DNA from 2 places in the Pelagibacterium mangrovi genome. Region 1 is predicted to be linked to the other one. Evidence: predicted binding sites of a transcription regulator. Region 1 holds the regulator's gene; the other holds the start of a gene.
The links. Region 1 encodes HrcA, which represses chaperone genes, less so after heat shock. Its sites were predicted from a motif close to GTTAGCACTCNCNNNNNGNGAGTGCTAAC; they were not measured.
Positions count from the first base shown of each region.

Region 1 (9,085 bases):
ATGAAAGGTTCGCGGAAATTGGCATCGAACATTTCGAGCAGCGAGCCGAGATTTTCGTCATCGGGGGTGATCCGGAAAACCCCCGCGCCGCCATTGCCGAACAGGGGCTTTAGGATGATATCGCCGAATTCGGCCCTGAAGGCACGGATTTCGGTCTCGTCGCGGGTGATGAGCGTTTCGGGCATCAGCTCGGGAAAGCTGGTGACGAGGATTTTTTCGGGCGCGTTGCGCACTTCTTTGGGGTGATTGACCACCAGCGCCTTGGGGTGCACACGCTCGAGCATATGGGTGGTGGTGATGTAATTCATGTCGAACGGCGGGTCCTGGCGCAGCAGGATCACGTCGAATTCGGTGAGATCGGTCTTCTGCCAGTCCTCGAGCGTGAAATGGAGGCCCTTTTCCTTGTCGTCGACCGCCACCTTGTGCACCCGCGCGGTCACCCGGTCGCCGCGCTGGGCGAGGGATGAAGGCGTGTAATATGAGAGGGCATGGCCGCGCGCCTGGGCTTCGAGCATCAGCGCAAAGCTCGAATCTCCGAGCGGGTTGATGGTGTCGATGGGGTCCATCTGCACGGCAACGGAAAGGGGCATCTTCAAACCTCGGGAGAGCTAGAGCGCTTCCAGCAAAAGTGGATGCCACTTTTGCGGTTCGGAAGCGCGACGAAACAAAGACTTAGAGCAATTGAGCGCTTCGAAGAAAAGCGAAAACGCTCTAAGCGGAAAAGGCATTGACCAGATGGTGCGGCCAGCGCCCGGGTGCAACCGATATCACGTCGAAACGGAAATCAAAGCCTTGATAGTGGGGATGAGCCGATTGGAACCATCCGCCGGCGGCAATAATCCGGCCCGTGTTGACGGCCTCGAGCGCCTGGGCGTGGACCATCGAGCTGCCGGCCCGCTGCTTGACCTCGACCAGAACGATCATCCGCCCGCGCCGGGCGACGATATCGATTTCGCCCACCGGCGTTTTATAGCGCATGGCGACGATCCGATAGAGCTTGAGCCGCAGGAACACTGCGGCCAGCGTCTCCGCCCGGCGGCCGGCCCGTTCGGCGCGGCGGCGGTCAGGACCCGGCTTTTTTGGCAAGCGCCGCATCGTAAACCTGTTTGCGCTTGAGCCCGAACCGGGCGGCGATCTCGTCGACGGCGGCGCGCAGGGGCATATCGGCCATTGCCTCGGCCAGGGCCGTCTCCCAATCGGCGTTCATCGCCGGGGTTTCGCCATCCGATCCCGCAACCAGGATCACGGCTTCGCCCCTGGTTTCGCCGGCAAAGTGCTCGGCAAGTTGAGTGAGGGTGCCCGCCTCGAAGCGCTCGAAGCGCTTGGTGAGTTCGAGCGCCACGACCGCTTGCCTGTCGGGGCCGAAAACCTGCGCCATATCGGCAAGCGTAGCACCCAGGCGGCGCGGAGATTCGTAAAACACCAGCGTTTCGGCGCGGCCAGCTAACGGACCGAGCGCATTGGTGCGCTGGCCGGTTTTGGGGGGCAGGAAGCCGAAAAAGGCGAAAGCATCGGTCGGCAGGCCTGCGCCGGTCAGCGCGGCGAGAAGGGCCGAGGGGCCGGGGATCGGGAAGACATCGAGCCCGGCCTCGCGCGCCGCGCGGACCAGCGGAAAACCGGGATCGGAGAGGAGCGGGGTTCCCGCATCGGAAATCAGCGCTATTGCCCTCCCCTCCGCGATCTGGCCGAGGATGGATTCGATCCGGGCGCGTTCATTGTGCTCATGGAGCGCGGTGCGCGGGGTCCTGATGCCATAGGCATCGAAAAGCCGCGCCGAATGGCGGGTGTCTTCGCACAGCACCAGATCGGCGCCGGCCAGGATATCGAGCGCGCGCAGGGTGATATCGCGGAGATTGCCGATCGGGGTCGCCACCGGGTACAAACCGGGGGCAGGGGTCTGGGCGGCGATGCGCTGTCCGGCGATCTGGTAGGATTTGTCCTGATTCAACGGAAGGCCCCTTCGATTGGCTTTCCTTTTACCAGCCGGGGCCCGATTGTCGAGGTTTGGCCCACAGGAGATGAGGGAGCGGCGATTGCGGTCTGGATGGGCGAAGAATTTTCTAGGCGCTGTCCTTTGCCTGACGGCCATTGCCTGCTCGCCGACCGCCCGCGTCGCGCCGCAAGGCCCGACCCTGCCGGCGACGCCGATTTCCTCCATGGCGCCGGCCCAGGGCGAAATCATTGGCACCGGGCCGGTGCGCGTGGCGCTGATCCTGCCGCTTTCGGGCAGCGCCGCTTCGGTCGGGCGATCGATGGCCAATGGCGCGCGGCTGGCGATGGAGCAGACACCCGGCCCCACCATCCATCTGGTGCTCAAGGATGCCGGCTCGAGCGCCGAAATGGCGCGCAACGCCACCCAGCAGGCCTTGGCCGAGGGGGCGGAACTGATCATCGGGCCCCTCACTGCCGATTCGGTCGCCATGGCCGGCGCGCTCGCCCGATCCTACGACACCCCGCTGATCGGCTTTTCCTCAACATCGAGCGTTGCGACCGACGGGGTGTACCTCCTGAGCGTCCTCCCGGAAGCCGAGATCATGCGCGCTTTGGGCTTTGCGCGGGCCCAGGGCCGTAACGCGGTCGCGGCGATCATCCCCGATACCCCGCTGGGCAATGCCCGGGCCGAGGCGCTGCGGCAGGCAGCGGGAGAAACCGGCATGGAGATCGTGGGGATCGAAATGTTTTCCGACGAGGCGCAGGCCCGGCGGGCGGTGGAACGGCTGGCGCCGGCCATGCGGTCGAACCTCGTCGACGCGCTCTATCTCCCCGACAGCGCCACCGCGCCGAGCTTCGGCATCTTGCTCGAAGCGGCGCGGGTGCCGCGCGACCGGTTTATCGTCATCGGCTCGTCCGATTGGGAAGGCGCGGCGGAGATTTCGGCGCAGGCCTATCTCGCGGGCGCCGTCTATCCGGCCATCGATCCGTCCGGGCTGGCGGGATTGGCGGGTGCCTATCGCGCGCGGTTCGGCACCGAGCCGCATCAATTTGCAACGCTTGCCTATTCGGCGGTGCTCCTTGCCAACACGCCCTCGCTCAGCCTTGCCACCCCGCCTTTCGGCAATGGATTGCTCTCGCCTGCCGGGTTTAGCGGCCGCGACGGGCCGATCCGGTTCCATTTCGACGGACGCGGGGAATATGGGCTGACCATGCGGCAGATCGGCCCCGGCGGGGCGACGACCATCGAAGCAGCGCGGCTGGGCGGCTTGCCGCTGGCGTCGAGCGGCGGGATCGGGATCGATGCGGGGATACCGCCGGCGGCGGAGTTTCGGTAACGGGCGCGCTAAGTTCAAGGCGACCGCGCTGCCCAAACCCACTGGCGTCATTCCGGGATTTATTCCCGGAATCCAGTTGATGAGCTTGCCGCGAAAACTAAGCCGCCAGATCGGCGACCACCGCGTCGAGCACCGGCCAGCCCTTGTCGGTGACGCGCAGCCGGCCATTGGGCAGGGTTTCGATAAAGCCGATCCCTTTCAGAAAATCGATCTGGGTCGCCGTGAGCGCCCGGCGGGCGAGGGATTGATACCGGGCCGGGTCGATGCCCTCGCGCAATCTCAGGCCCATGACGAGATATTCGTCGCCTTCCTCGTCCCAGGTCAGCGTATCGTCGGTGACCAGCCCGTCGCCGGTTTCGATCACCTTTTCCCACCATTTGAACGGCATGCGTTCGGCGGCGGTGGCGTGGCGCGCGCCGCCCATGATCAGCCGCCCATGCGCCCCCGGCCCGATGCCGGCATATTCGCCATAGCGCCAATAGGTGAGATTGTGCCGGCTTTCCTGACCGGGGCGGGCGTGGTTGGAAATCTCATAGGCGGGAAGGCCGTAGGAAGCGGTCAGCTCCTGGGTCATCTCGAACATGTCGGCCGAAAGATCCTCGGAGGGCATCTTGAGCTTTCCGGCCTGGAACAGGTCGAAATAGCGCGTCCCCGATTCGATGGTGAGCTGATAGAGCGACAGATGCCCATCCGAAAGCGCCAGTGCCTCGGTCAATTCTTCTTCCCACTGGTCCAGCGTCTGGTCGGGGCGGGCGTAGATGATATCGAAGCTCGACCGATCGAAGATCGATTGCGCCAATCTCACGGCGGCCACCGCGTCGTCGACCGAATGCAGCCGCCCCAGCCGGGCCAGCGGCTCGGGGCGCAGCGATTGGACGCCGAGCGAAACCCGGTTGACCCCGGCGGCGCGATAGCCCCGGAAGCGATCGGCCTCGACCGAGGTGGGATTGGCTTCGAGGGTGATTTCAACCGAGTCCGAAACCTGCCAGTTTTTTCCAATCGCATCGAGAATGGCGCCGACCGAGGCGGGCTTCATCAGCGAGGGCGTGCCACCGCCGAAAAATATGGATTCCACCAGCCGCTCGGGCGCGCGCCGCGCCGTGGTCTCGATTTCCTTGACGTAGGCGGTGACGTAGCTCTCTTCGTCGAACTTGCCGTGATGGACGTGGGAATTGAAGTCGCAATAGGGGCATTTGGCCGCGCAGAACGGCCAATGGACATAGACCCCGAAGTGCGTGTTGGCGCTCAAAGAACGTCCTTTACGAATTTGGCGAAAGCCCGCGCGCGGTGGGAAAGTCCTTCCCTGCCCGGCGCCCAGGAATGCTTTTCGGCCGCGCTCATCTGGCCGAAGGTCTTTTCATACCCATCGGGCTTGAACATCGGATCATAGCCGTGGCCGCTGTCGCCGACCGGCGGCCAGACCAGGGTGCCGGGCGCGACGCCCTCGAAAATCATGTCGGTGCCGTCGGGGAAGGCGAGGCACAGGACCGCGTTGAACTGCGCCTTGCGCTGATCGGGCTTGGTCGCGCCCTTTTCGACCAGCAAATCCTGTACCCTCTGCATGGCGTTGGTGAAATTGCGCGGCACGCCGGCCCAATCGGCGGTATAGACGCCCGGCGCACCGTCGAGCGCATCGACCGAAATCCCCGAATCGTCGCTGAGCGCGATCCCACCCGTGGCCTTTGCGGCGGCATGGGCCTTCAAACGCGCGTTTTCGACAAAGGTCGTTCCGGTTTCCTCGGGCTCGGGCAGGCCGAGTTCACCGGCCGAAACGATATCGAGGCCGATATCGGCCAGCATGTCCTGAAATTCGGCGAGCTTGCCCTTGTTGTGGGTGGCCAGCACCAGCCGGTCGCCGCGCTTGAGTTTGAATTGGCTCATGGGGCCACCTCCAGCACGGCCCGCTGCAGAGCAACGAGGTCGCCGATGCCTTTCTGCGCCAGCCCGATCAATTGGGTGAGCTCGCCCATGGAAAAGGCTTCGCCTTCCGCCGTTCCCTGGATCTCAACGAATTTACCCGAGCCGGTCAGGACGAAATTGGCGTCGGTTTCCGCTTCGCTGTCCTCGAGATAATCGAGATCGAGGACCGGCGCGCCGCGATAGATGCCGCAACTGACCGCCGCGACGTGGTCGCGGATGGGATTGCCCTTGAGCAGGGAGCGTTCCTTCATCCAGCCGATCGCTTCGCTCATGGCGACGAAGGCGCCGGTGATCGAGGCGGTGCGGGTGCCGCCATCGGCTTCGAGCACGTCGCAATCGAGGATGATCTGGTTTTCCCCCAGCGCGGCCATATCGACCACCGCGCGGAGCGAGCGCCCGATCAGGCGCTGGATTTCCTGGGTGCGGCCCGATTGCTTGCCGGCGGTCGCCTCGCGGCGTGTACGGCTGCCGGTGGCGCGCGGCAGCATGCCGTATTCGGCGGTGACCCAGCCCAGGCCCTGCCCGCGCCGCCAGGGGGGCAGGGTGGTTTCGACGGTTGCCGTCACCAGCACTCGCGTGCGCCCGAATGCAACAAGGCACGAGCCTTCGGCTTGCGGCGCGATGCCCCGCTCGAAGGTCACATCGCGCATCTGATCGAACGCCCGTCCGCTTGGCCGCATAAAATCCGAATCCTTGTCCTGCCGGTTTGGTTACCAGCCTCTTAACGCTTCACGGGATGGGGAACAACAGCGCTCTCTTGGCGTCCCGGGGCTTTTCTCCTACTTAGTTAAGATCGGCCGGGCGAAACCGGGTATCGATCTTTTCGACCTCTCCGCTGGGGTGAGCATGGACCGCCATTCGTTACAATCCTCGGAATTTCTCGAAGCGCTTTCGGCGCGCAGCCAGGATATCTTCCGCCGGCTGGTCGAGCGGTATCTGGAAACCGGCGAACCGGTGGGGTCGCGCGCCATCTCCAAAATGCTCGACATGCAGCTTTCTCCCGCCTCGGTCCGCAACGTCATGGCCGATCTCGAGGAGCTGGGGCTGATCGCCGCGCCCCATACTTCGGCAGGGCGGGCGCCCACCCAGGAGGGGTTGCGGTTTTTCGTCGACGCCATGCTCGAAGTGGGCGCTGTGGACGAAGCCGAGCGCGACCAGATCGCCCGCACCGTTTCGGGAGGCGGGCGCTCGGGCCGGGTCGAGGATCTTCTGAACGAAGCCAGCGTGCTGCTGTCGGGTCTCTCGCATGGGGCCGGCATGGTGATCGCGACGAAATCGGACATGGTGCTCAAGCACCTCGAATTCGTGCGCCTCGACCCCGAACGCGCCATGGCGATCCTGGTGGGTCAGGACGGGCAGGTGGAAAACCGGATCATCGCCCTGCCGCCGGGGCTCACGGCCAGCACGCTCACCCAGGCTTCCAATTTTCTCGCCCATCATATCGTGGGCAAGACGCTCACCGAGGCTCGCGATTCCATCCGCCGCCAGAGCGAAACCCAGCGCGCCGAGCTCGACGCCATTGCGCAAAGACTCGTGGAATCCGGACTCGCCTCGATGATCGAGGCCGATACCTCGGCGCCGACGCTGATCGTGCGCGGCCGGGCCAATCTCATCGACGATACCATGGCCTCGGACGATCTGGCCCGCGTGCGCCAGCTCTTCGACGAGATCGAGACCAAGAAGGGGTTGATCGAACTTTTGAACGACGCGGAAACCGCCCAGGGGGTGCGTATCTTCATCGGCTCGGAAAACAAGCTCTTTTCGCTCTCAGGTTCTTCGGTGGTACTCTCGCCCTATAAGGACGCCAACGACAAGGTGGTCGGCGTGCTCGGCGTCATCGGGCCGACGCGGTTGAACTACGCCAGGATCGTGCCGGTGGTCGATTACACCGCCCATATCGTCTCGCGGCTGATTTCCCGGAAGGGGGAGATTTAGGGTTTGGGATCGTTAAGGCTCACCTTCTCCCTCAAGGGGAGAAGGGTAGCCCTTGGCAGCGTCGCGGCAAGAACTCCAAAGCTGCCACAGGAGCCCCCCTCTCCCCTTGAGGGACTGGGAGGCGGTGGCGCAGCCACCAATCGCTCCGGTGGAGCGATTGGAGACGAACCAGGGCCGGGGGTGAGGGGTGCGCAGAGCCGGCCTCGAATCACCACCTTCGATGACACCCACAAATTTCCCGCACTTGAAAAAATCCGCCCCTTGGCCGATATGGCGGGCAATCGAAAATTCCCCCAATCGGTGAAAGAGCAATGATGAGCGACGACAACACGACGCCCGAGCCGACCGAAGAGACCAACCGGCACCCCGAGGCCGAGACGGCCGAGGACAAGGCTTTTACCGAGCCCACGTCCGAGGACCGGATCGCCCAGCTCGAAGACGAAAAGGCCCAGTTGCGCGATCAGGTTCTGCGCACGGCGGCGGAAATGGAAAATCTGCGCAAGCGCACCGAGCGCGAAATCGCCGATACGCGCTCCTACGCCATTTCCGGCTTTGCCCGCGACATGCTGGTGGCCACGGACAATCTGTCGCGCGCCCTGATGGTGATCCCGGCCGAGGCGCGCGAGACGGCGGACGGAACGCTCAAATCCCTTATCGAAGGGATCGAGATGACCGAACGTGAAATGCAGCGCCTGCTGCAAAAGAACGGCGTCACCCCGATCCTCGCTGAAGGCGAGAAATTCGACCCCCATCGTCATCAGGCCATGTTCGAGGTGCCCGATCCTTCGGTGCCCGAGGGCACTGTGGTCCAGGTCGTCCAGGCCGGCTACACCATCGGCGAGCGCGTTTTGCGCCCCGCCATGGTCGGTGTCGCCAAGGGCGGCAACAAACCCGCCCCCGACCTCGAAGTCGACCCGGGCGAAAACATCGACAAATCGGCCTGATTGAGGCCCAAAGCAGGGGTTTGGGCGCTTGAAGGCGCCGGACCCCCTGCTTATATAGCCACCAAGCCCGGGAAACCGGGGCTTTGAATATCCATCCCAGAGGGGTCCGGCACCGGCCAGTAACGCGATGCCGCAACGCAAATGGGCGCGTTGAGGGTCAGGGCCAAATTTCAGGGACTCGCTTTAAGAAAAGAGGTTTTCTTCAAATGGGAAAAGTAATCGGTATCGACCTGGGCACGACCAATTCGTGCGTTGCCGTCATGGACGGCAAGACCCCTAAAGTGATCGAAAACGCCGAGGGCGCGCGCACCACGCCCTCGATGGTGGCCTTCTCCAATGATGGCGAGCGCCTCGTCGGCCAGCCTGCCAAGCGCCAGGCCGTGACCAATCCCGAGGGCACGCTGTTTGCCGTCAAGCGCCTGATCGGGCGCCGGTTCGACGATCCGATGGTGACCAAGGACAAGGGCCTGGTCCCCTACAAGATCGTCAAGGGCGACAATGGCGACGCATGGGTAGAAGTGAACGGCAAGGCCTCCTCGCCGTCCGAAGTCTCGGCCATGATCCTCACCAAGATGAAGGAAACCGCCGAATCCTACCTCGGTGAAAACGTCACCCAGGCGGTGATCACGGTTCCGGCCTATTTCAACGACAGCCAGCGCCAGGCCACCAAGGACGCCGGCAAGATCGCCGGGCTCGAAGTGCTGCGCATCATCAACGAACCGACCGCTGCCGCGCTCGCCTATGGGCTTGAAAAGCGCGAAGCGGGCACGATCGCCGTTTATGACCTTGGCGGTGGCACCTTCGATATCTCCATCCTGGAAATCGGCGATGGCGTGTTCGAGGTCAAATCCACCAATGGCGACACCTTCCTGGGCGGTGAAGACTTCGACATGCGTCTTGTCGATTACCTCGCCGACGAGTTCAAGAAGGAGCAGGGCATCGACCTGCGCGGCGACAAGCTTGCCCTGCAGCGCCTCAAGGAAGCCGCCGAAAAGGCCAAGATCGAGCTTTCCTCGG
Region 1 covers NZ_JBAFXA010000002.1:230,327-239,411, forward strand. The annotation lists gene gshB (glutathione synthase) at 1-590, opposite strand, end outside; gene V4T21_RS03865 (YraN family protein) at 712-1,095, opposite strand; gene rsmI (16S rRNA (cytidine(1402)-2'-O)-methyltransferase) at 1,064-1,948, opposite strand; gene V4T21_RS03875 (penicillin-binding protein activator) at 2,034-3,269, shown strand; gene hemW (radical SAM family heme chaperone HemW) at 3,367-4,518, opposite strand; gene rdgB (RdgB/HAM1 family non-canonical purine NTP pyrophosphatase) at 4,515-5,150, opposite strand; gene rph (ribonuclease PH) at 5,147-5,869, opposite strand; gene hrcA (heat-inducible transcriptional repressor HrcA) at 6,036-7,124, shown strand; gene grpE (nucleotide exchange factor GrpE) at 7,439-8,068, shown strand; gene dnaK (molecular chaperone DnaK) at 8,275-9,085, shown strand, end outside.

Region 2 (9,085 bases), on a different contig from region 1:
CGATTTCAAGGACAATGGCCGGCCAGATCAGGATGCCGGGCACGCCGAACATTTCCATATAGCCGACATTGAACTCGATCGCCGGGATCTTCTGGAAGCCCGCAATGATGAAGATCAACGCCAGCAGAATGCGCCCGGCAGTCGGAAGATAAGTCTGAAACGAAGTCATGGTGATGTATCCGGTGTTGGGTTGTGATGCCCGGACATTGCCGCAATTTCCCCGATCGAGAAATCAGCCTAAAACCGACGCATCGTTCACTCAAACAACACCAATCCACCCGCTCCCATACCCAGAACCTCGACCAGAAAATAACGGCACCGTCTTCTCCACCCGGAAATAACGCCGCAGGGGCCAGTCCACCAACTCCGCCCCACCCCCACCTTGTCATTCCGGGATTTATTCCCGGAATCCAGTCCAGCGCCTGCCCACCCACCAAAGCCCAGACACAGCCCCACCGACCTGCACCCCCCATTGCAAACCGCCCCGCTTCATGCCAGCAAGCCCCGTCTTCCGCTTCAGGGCCATCATTCCGTGTTCGATATCTGGGTTCTTCTCATCCTCGGCGGCGTCGGCGTCGTCGCCGGCTTCGTCGATGCCGTTGCCGGCGGCGGCGGAATGATCACCATTCCGGCCCTGCTTTCGGCTGGCCTTCCCCCGGTCACGGCGCTGGCCACCAACAAGGCCCAGTCCATCGTCGGCACCACGATGGCCGCCTACACCTATTGGCGTAAGGGCTACGTCTCGATCCTCTCGCTGATCCCCTCGATGGCCGCTGCCTTCGCCGGCTCGTTCCTGGGCGCCATCGCCCTCAAGCAGATCGATACCTCCGCGCTCGAAATCGCCGTCCCCATCGCGATCATCGCGGTGGCGCTCTATTTCACCCTCTCACCCGCCATCAAGGATATCGACGGCGCGGCGCGGCTCGATTTCTCCACCTTCGTCCCGCTCTTTGCCTTCGGCATCGGCTTTTACGATGGCCTGTTCGGCCCGGGCACCGGCTCGTTCTTCATCCTGGCCTTCGTCGCGCTCTTCGGCCTAGCGGCGGCCCGTGCTTCGGCTCACACCAAGGTGCTCAACGTCACCTCCAACCTCGCGGCGCTCTGCTTTTTCATCTTCGCGGGCGACGTCGTCTGGCCCGTCGCCGCCGTCATGGCCGCCGGCCAATTGCTCGGCGGCTACCTCGGCGCCATCACCGGCATCCGCTTCGGCGCCCGTGTCATCCGGCCCCTTGTCGTCATCGTCTCCATCGCCCTCGCCATCAAGCTCCTGTTCTTTCCTTAGACCATCCGCAACCGCCGTTCCTCGACGCTAGCACAGGGGGCTCTTGGGGAAGCATCAGAGTTCTTTCCGAAACGCTGCCACAATCACCCCTTCTCCCCCTGAGGGAGACTTCGAGCCGTCCTTTGGCCAATCGTGCCGGTGGCACGATTGGAGGCGAGAAGGCCATGAGAGCTATGCTCGAATGGCAGGCCGCGAAGCGGTCGGATGAGGGGTGCGCTGAGCTCCCACAACCGACATGGCCAATCGATTCCCCTAACACCCCAAAAAACGGAAAAGGCGGCCCCGGAGGACCGCCTTCCCGTTCGAGGGTCTGGAGAGACCCCGATAGCGATGGGGATGGATTAGAAATCCATGCCGCCCATACCGCCCATGCCGCCGCCGCCCGGCATTGCCGGCGCTTCGGTCTTGGGCAGTTCGGCGATCATGGCTTCGGTGGTGACCAAGAGGCCCGCAACCGAGGCAGCGTCCTGCAGGGCTGTGCGAACCACCTTGACGGGGTCGATGATGCCCATCTGGATCATGTCGCCATATTCGCCCGTCTGGGCGTCGTAGCCATAGGTGTCCGAACCGTTGTCGAGGATCTTGCCCACAACCACCGAACCTTCGTCGCCGGCGTTGTTGACGATCTGACGCACCGGCTCCTGGAGCGCGCGGCGCACGATGGCGATACCGGCTTCCTGGTCGGCGTTGATGCCCTTGGCGGCAAGGTTGGACGAAGCACGCAGCAGAGCCACGCCGCCGCCCGGAACGATGCCTTCTTCAACGGCAGCGCGAGTCGCGTTGAGCGCGTCGTCGACGCGGTCCTTGCGCTCTTTCACTTCCACTTCGGTCGCACCGCCGACGCGGATCACGGCAACGCCGCCAGCGAGCTTGGCCAGGCGTTCCTGGAGCTTCTCGCGGTCGTAGTCCGAGGTGGTTTCCTCGATCTGCGCCTTGATCTGGTTGACGCGGCCTTCGATGTCTTCCTTGGAGCCCGAACCATCGACGATGGTGGTGTTTTCCTTGGAGATTTCGACGCGCTTGGCAGTGCCGAGCATATCGAGCGTCACGCTTTCGAGCTTGATGCCGAGGTCTTCGGAAATCACCTGACCGCCGGTCAGGATGGCGATGTCCTCGAGCATGGCCTTGCGGCGATCGCCGAAGCCCGGAGCCTTGACGGCAGCGACCTTCAGGCCACCACGCAGACGGTTGACGACGAGGGTGGCGAGCGCTTCGCCTTCAACGTCCTCGGCAATGATCAGCAGCGGACGCTGGCTCTGGACGACGGCTTCGAGAACCGGCAGCAGGGCCTGCAGATTGGCAAGCTTCTTTTCGTGCAGCAGGATCAGCGGATCGTCGAGCTGGGCGACCATCTTTTCGGTGTTGGTCACGAAATAGGGCGACAGATACCCACGGTCGAACTGCATGCCTTCGACGACGTCGAGTTCGGTCTCGGCGGTCTTGGCTTCCTCGACGGTGATGACACCTTCATTGCCGACCTTCTGCATGGCGCTGGCGATCATCTCGCCGATTTCTTTTTCGCCGTTTGCGGAAATGGTGCCGACCTGCGCGACTTCCGAGGAGTTGGAAATCTTGACGGCCTTCGAAGCGAGGTTTCCGATCACTTCGTTCACGGCGAGGTCGATGCCGCGCTTGAGGTCCATCGGGTTCATGCCGGCAGCGACGGCCTTGACGCCTTCGTTGACGATCGACTGGGCCAGCACGGTCGCGGTGGTGGTGCCGTCACCGGCGATGTCGTTGGTCTTGGAGGCCACGGCGCGCACCATCTGGGCGCCCATGTTTTCGAACTTGTCTTCAAGCTCGACTTCCTTGGCGACCGAAACGCCGTCCTTGGTGATGCGGGGAGCGCCGAAGCTCTTTTCGATCACCACGTTGCGGCCCTTGGGACCCAGGGTCACCTTCACCGCATTGGCGAGGATGTTGACGCCGCGGACCATCTTGTCGCGGGCGTCGGTCGAGAACTTTACTTCCTTGGCGGACATGTAAGTTTGCTCCGAATGAGAATTAAGAAGAGAGCGGGAGAGGCGGACTGGAGCGTTTTCAGGAACCCGTTTTCAGGTTCGAAAACGCGACCGGTAAAAATTACGCCTCGATCACGCCCATGATGTCGGACTCTTTCATGATCAGCAGGTCTTCGCCGTCGATCTTGACTTCGGTGCCGCTCCACTTGCCGAACAGCACGCGGTCGCCGGCCTTGACGTCGAGCGGGGTAACCTTGCCGGCATCGTCGCGGGCGCCCGGGCCCACCGAAACGATGACGCCCTCGGAGGGCTTTTCCTTGGCAGTGTCGGGGATGATGATGCCGCCAGCGGTCTTTTCCTCGCTGTCGACGCGCCGGACCACAACGCGGTCATGTAGGGGACGGAAGCTCATGGTCGCTCCTTTGGAACGTAGTGTTGAGATCGTATATTCCTCCACTGTTAGCACTCCTGTACCGAGAGTGCCAGCAGTATGGCCGACGAGATAGGAAGAGGGGGCAGATGAGTCAAGCGCGCCCCGGGCAAAAAATTTTGCATCCCCCAGCCGGGCTTGCTATGCGAGACGGGCGCCGCGTTATAGCGGTTGCACGCGGTGGCCTTCGGGCTCCGCGCCCGCAACAGCCAAGAGCTATCTTGGGGACATAAAAAGACGATACCATGACTGCCCTTGCCCCCCATGATCCCCTCGATGCGAACTGGACAGCGCCGACCCTGTCGGTGATCGTCCCCACCTTCAACGAGCGCGACAACATCGGCCCGCTGATCGAAAAGCTCGAAGCCGCGCTCGACGGCACCGCTTTCGAAGTGATCGTCGTCGATGACAACAGCCCCGACGGCACTGCCGAGCTCGCCAAATCCATCGCCGCGCAAAAGCCCCATGTGCGTTGCATCCACCGGGTCGGGCGGCGCGGCCTCTCCTCGGCCTGCATCGAGGGCATGGCCTCGTCCTCGGCCGAATTCGTCGCCGTGATCGACGCCGACCACCAGCACGACGAAACCATCCTGCCCCAGATGCTGCAAAAGGTCCGCGATGGCGCCGATATCGCCGTGGGCTCGCGCTATACGGGGGAGGGGAGTTCCGTTTCCGGCTTCACCGCCGGCCGCCAGATGGGTTCCACCCTCGCCACGCGTCTTTCGGGCATCCTGACGGGCAAGTCGCTCTCGGACCCCATGAGCGGCTTCTTCCTCCTCCGCCGCTCGCTGTTCAATCGCATCGTTCCCCAGCTATCGCGCGAGGGGTTCAAGATTCTGCTCGACATCATCGTCACCGCCAACCGCAGGGCGGACGGCAAGCTGGCGATCGCCGAAGTCCCCTACAGCTTCCGCCCGCGCCACGCCGGCGAAAGCAAGATGAGCCCCTTGATCGTCGCCCAGTTCCTGGGGTTGATCCTCTCGCAGATCTCGCGCGGCTTCCTGCCCACCAGCTTCCTTTTGTTCGCCCTGGTCGGCGCCTCGGGCGTCGTCGTGCACATGGCGGTCCTGGCCCTGGCCTTCCAGGCCCTCGATTTCAACTTCGCCAACAGCCAATTGGTGGCCACCCTCGTCGCCATGACCACCAATTACGTCCTCAACAACGAGCTGACCTACGCCGACAAGAAGCTCCGCGGCGCCAAATTCTGGACGGGCCTTTTGAGCTTCTACATCGTGTGCAGCTTCGGCGCGATCGCCAACATCTCGGTCGCCAGTGTCCTGTTCGAAGCCCACCTCGCTAATTTCTTCATCGCCGGCATCGCCGGCGTGGTGATGAGCGTCGTCTTCAACTACGCGGTGACCCGCATGTTCACATGGCGCTGACGCCCGATCCCCTTGCCGCGCCGCTACTGGACCCCGGGAATAAATCCCGGGGTGACAATTTGTGGATGGAGCAGGGCACGCAACACACCCTCTCCCCTGTCATTCCGGAACTCGTTCCCCGAATCCAGCCCCAGCCTCAAAGGTCGGATGAGGGGTGCGCAGCCTCTGCCGCACAAACCGGAGCCCATGATGCCCACTAACCCCCGCATCGGCCCCTTCACCCCCGCCCAGGCCACCCTCATCCTTATCGCGGTGACCTTCATTCTGCGCACCATCGGCGCAGCGGTGGTCGGCTGGGGCACGGGCGAGGCCTATTACCTCGCCTCAGCCCGCCAGTTTCACCTCTCCTATTTCGACCAGCCGCCCCTCTCGCTCTGGACCATCTGGGCAACCCTCCAACTCACCGGCTCGGACAGCCTCCTCGCCATCCGCCTGCCGTTCGTTGCGATGTTCGCGGTCTCCACCTGGCTGGTGTTCGACATCACCCGTCGCATCCACACCCCGCTCGCCGGCTTTTTCGCCGCGCTGATCGTCAACGCCTGCGTGCTGTTTTCCCTCTCGGTTGGCTCCTGGACCCAGCCCGACGCCCCCATGCTGCTGTTCTGGCTGGCCACAATCCGGGTGCTCGTCGAAATCTTCTTCGGCGCCGGCGCCCGACGACCCTATTTCTATTGGGGCCTCGCCGGCCTCTTCCTCGGCCTTACGTTCCTCTCCAAATACCACGCCGCCTTCCTCGTCGCCGGCACCGGCCTGTTCATCCTCCTCAATTCCACCCAGCGCCGCTGGCTAACCCATGGCGCGCCATGGCTCGCACTGGCCATCGCCCTGGCGATCTTCTCCCCCGTCATCATTTGGAACGCCCAGAACGATTGGGCCTCCTTCGGCTTTCAGGGCGGCCGGGCGCTGGCCGAATCCCGCCTGCGCTGGGATGGCCTTTTCCGCATGATCTGGGGCCAGCTCCTCTACATGGTCCCCTGGCTCGCCATTCCCGCGCTCTATATCGGGGGCAGGGCGCTCGCCGCCGGCCCGCGCGGCCAGTTTCCCTCGGGCACTGTCCCCGGCGCCGCCGCACTCTTTGCTTATATCGGCTGGCCGCCGGTGATCTTTTTCACCCTCGTGGCGCTCTGGAGCGATACCCAGTTCCACTTCCACTGGCAGGCGCCGGGCTATCTCATGCTGTTCATGCTGATGGGCGCCTGGGCGGCCAATCGCGACGGCAGGGCCATCCGCATCTGGCTCTACGGCTCGGCCATAGCAACGCTCGCCATCCTGACCCTGCTGGTCTCCCACGCCGCCACCGGCTGGGCCCGCACCGTCTTTCCCGGCGATTGGGAAGACCCGACCGCCCTCCAGCTCCCCTGGACCGAACTGGGCGACGACCTCGCCGCCCGCAACGCGTTTACCGAACAAAACCTCTTCATCGCCGGCATCGACTGGATCGATTGCGGCTATGTCGACACCCAGATCGCCGGCCGTCTCCCCTTCGCCTGCTTCGGCGAGGACACCCGCAATCTGGGCTACAATTTCGACCCCGCCGTCCACGCCGGCTGGAACGCCTACATCGTCGACCAGACCCGCAGCCCCGACGCCGTCATCGAAACTTACGGCTCCCGCTTCGAAAGCATCGAACACCTCGATACGCTGACGGTTTCACGCAACGGCGTCGTCGAACTCACCAACATCCAGCTCTTCTACGCCGAAAATTTCTCCGGCGAGTGAGGCCCTAATCGTGAGCATGCCCATGCCCATGCTCTCCCACGGGATGCCCGATCAGCGTCGCATGCTCATCCCGACATTCCCCCGGCGCCTCGAACTCCAGCGTCGAATGAGCAATCCCGAACCGCTCCCGCGCCACCGCTTTGAGCCGGGCCTTGATCGCATCGCGAGCCGCCCCATGCTCCTCGCCCGTCACCACATGCGCCTCCAGCGCGTTCTGGTGCTCGTCGATCGCCCACACATGCACATGATGCACGCCCTCGACCCCCTCGACCTCACCGAGCGCGCCGACCAACAGCTCCATGTCGATCTCCGGCGGCGACCCCAGCATCAGCACCCGGATCGACCCGCCGATCTCGGCGAACGCCATCCACAGGATGTACCCGGCGATCGTCAGCGTCACGATCGGATCGACGATCCACCAATCGAACAGGATGATCAGCGTCCCCGCCACGATCACCGCCACCGAGCCGAGCGCATCGGCGACATTGTGCAAAAACGCCGCCCGGATGTTCATCGAGCTTTTTGACAGCGTATAGGTGAGCATCGCCGTCACGATATCGACCACCAGCGCCACCCCGGCGATGATGACGATCATCCACCCGGCTACCGGCTGCGGCTCGAAAAACCGCATCACCGCCTCATAAACCAGATACAGCCCGATCACGATCAGCGTCGTATAATTGATCAGCGCCGCGACGATCTCGGCCCGCACATACCCGAACGTCATCTTGGAATCTGAAGGCCGCCGCGCGATCTTACGCGCCGCAAAGGCGATCACCAGCGACACCGCATCGGAAAGATTGTGCAACGCATCGGCGATCAGCGACAGGCTCCCCGCCATGACGCCACCCACGATCTGCGCGATGGTGAGCAGAAAATTGACCCCTATCGCCCAGAACACCCGCCGGTCCCCCGATGCCGGGTCGATATGATGATGATGGTGATGAGCCACTGCGCCACCCTGCCGTCGTTTCGTTAAGCTCACCACTTCTGCATCCTCCAGTCACTAGAGGAGCAAGCCCTTTTTTCCGCTTACGCGGCAATGCCGCTTCTCCCCCCGCCACAGGCTCTCCTTCTCCCCTGGCAGGCCGCGAAACGGTCGGATGAGGGGGCTCTGAGTTTCTACCCGCGCTATCGCCAGCATATTACCGAAGCATCCGCCACAAGCTCCCCTTCTCCCCTTGAGGGAGAAAGTGGGCCGGCGAAGCCGGGTCGGATGAGGGGTGCGCCGAATCTCCCCTCGCGCCACCGCCGGCATTTTTACCGAAGCACCCACCAAGGCCGAAACAGGCCTCAGCCCCCCTAAGCCGCCCCGGCCCGCTCCCAGCCCAACCGCTTACGATAAATCGTCGAAGGGCTGATCTCCAGCGCCGCCGCCGCCCGCGCGATATTGCCCCCGAAGGCATCGAGCGCATCCTCGATGATCTTCTGCTCCTGCTGCCACATGGGCAACACGCTCGGCTGTCCACCCATCGCCGCCTGCGCCGCGCAATAGGCGTCGCGCGATTCGATATCGGCGGCCAGCGCCATCTGCGCGCTCACCGCACCCCCGTCGAACATCACGACGACCCGGCGCACGAGGTTCTGAAGCTGGCGCACATTGCCCGGCCATTCCCGCGCCACGAACAGATCGGCGACGTCCGGCGCGAACCCGGAAAAATCCTTGCCCTCTTCCTGGGCGAAGCGCCCGAGAAAGCTCTGGGCCAGCGGCATGATATCCCCCGGCCGCTGCCGCAGCGGCGGCAGATGGATGGGCAGCACATGTAGCCGATAGAACAGATCCTCGCGGAATTTCTTTTCGCTCACCAACTGCATCGGGTTGCGATTGGTCGCGCAGATCACCCGCACATCGACCGGCCGGGCCACCGATTCACCAACCCGCGCGATCGTCCCGGTCTGCAAAAACCGCAGCAACTTGGCCTGCAGCGAAAGGTCCATCTCGCCGATCTCGTCGAGAAACAGCGTTCCCCCATCGGCCATCTCGATGGCGCCCTTGCGGTCCTCATGGGCGCCCGTATAGGCCCCCTTGACCGCGCCGAACACCTCGGCCTCCATCAATTCACGCGGGATCGCCCCGGCATTGATGGCAATGAACGGCTTTTTGGCGCGCGGCCCGCGCTTGTGCAGCGCCTCGGCGGAAACTTCCTTGCCCGTGCCGCTTTCCCCGGTGATGAACACGGGCGCTGCCGAAGGCGCTATCCGCAAAATCTGGTCGTAGATCGCCCGCATCTGCGGAGTCGTGCCCACGAACCCCTCGAAATCGGCGTGCCGGTCCTCCGCCGCCTCGCAGACGATGGCGCGGGCCTTGCCG
Region 2 covers NZ_JBAFXA010000009.1:79,590-88,674, reverse strand. The annotation lists gene V4T21_RS15955 (DoxX family protein) at 1-169, opposite strand, end outside; gene V4T21_RS15950 (TSUP family transporter) at 533-1,282, shown strand; gene groL (chaperonin GroEL) at 1,624-3,264, opposite strand; gene V4T21_RS15940 (co-chaperone GroES) at 3,365-3,655, opposite strand; gene V4T21_RS15935 (glycosyltransferase) at 3,919-5,055, shown strand; gene V4T21_RS15930 (ArnT family glycosyltransferase) at 5,245-6,774, shown strand; gene V4T21_RS15925 (cation diffusion facilitator family transporter) at 6,779-7,759, opposite strand; gene V4T21_RS15920 (sigma 54-interacting transcriptional regulator) at 8,077-9,085, opposite strand, start outside.
Region 2: the regulator HrcA is predicted to act here: its motif matches at 3,702-3,730, upstream of V4T21_RS15940 (co-chaperone GroES).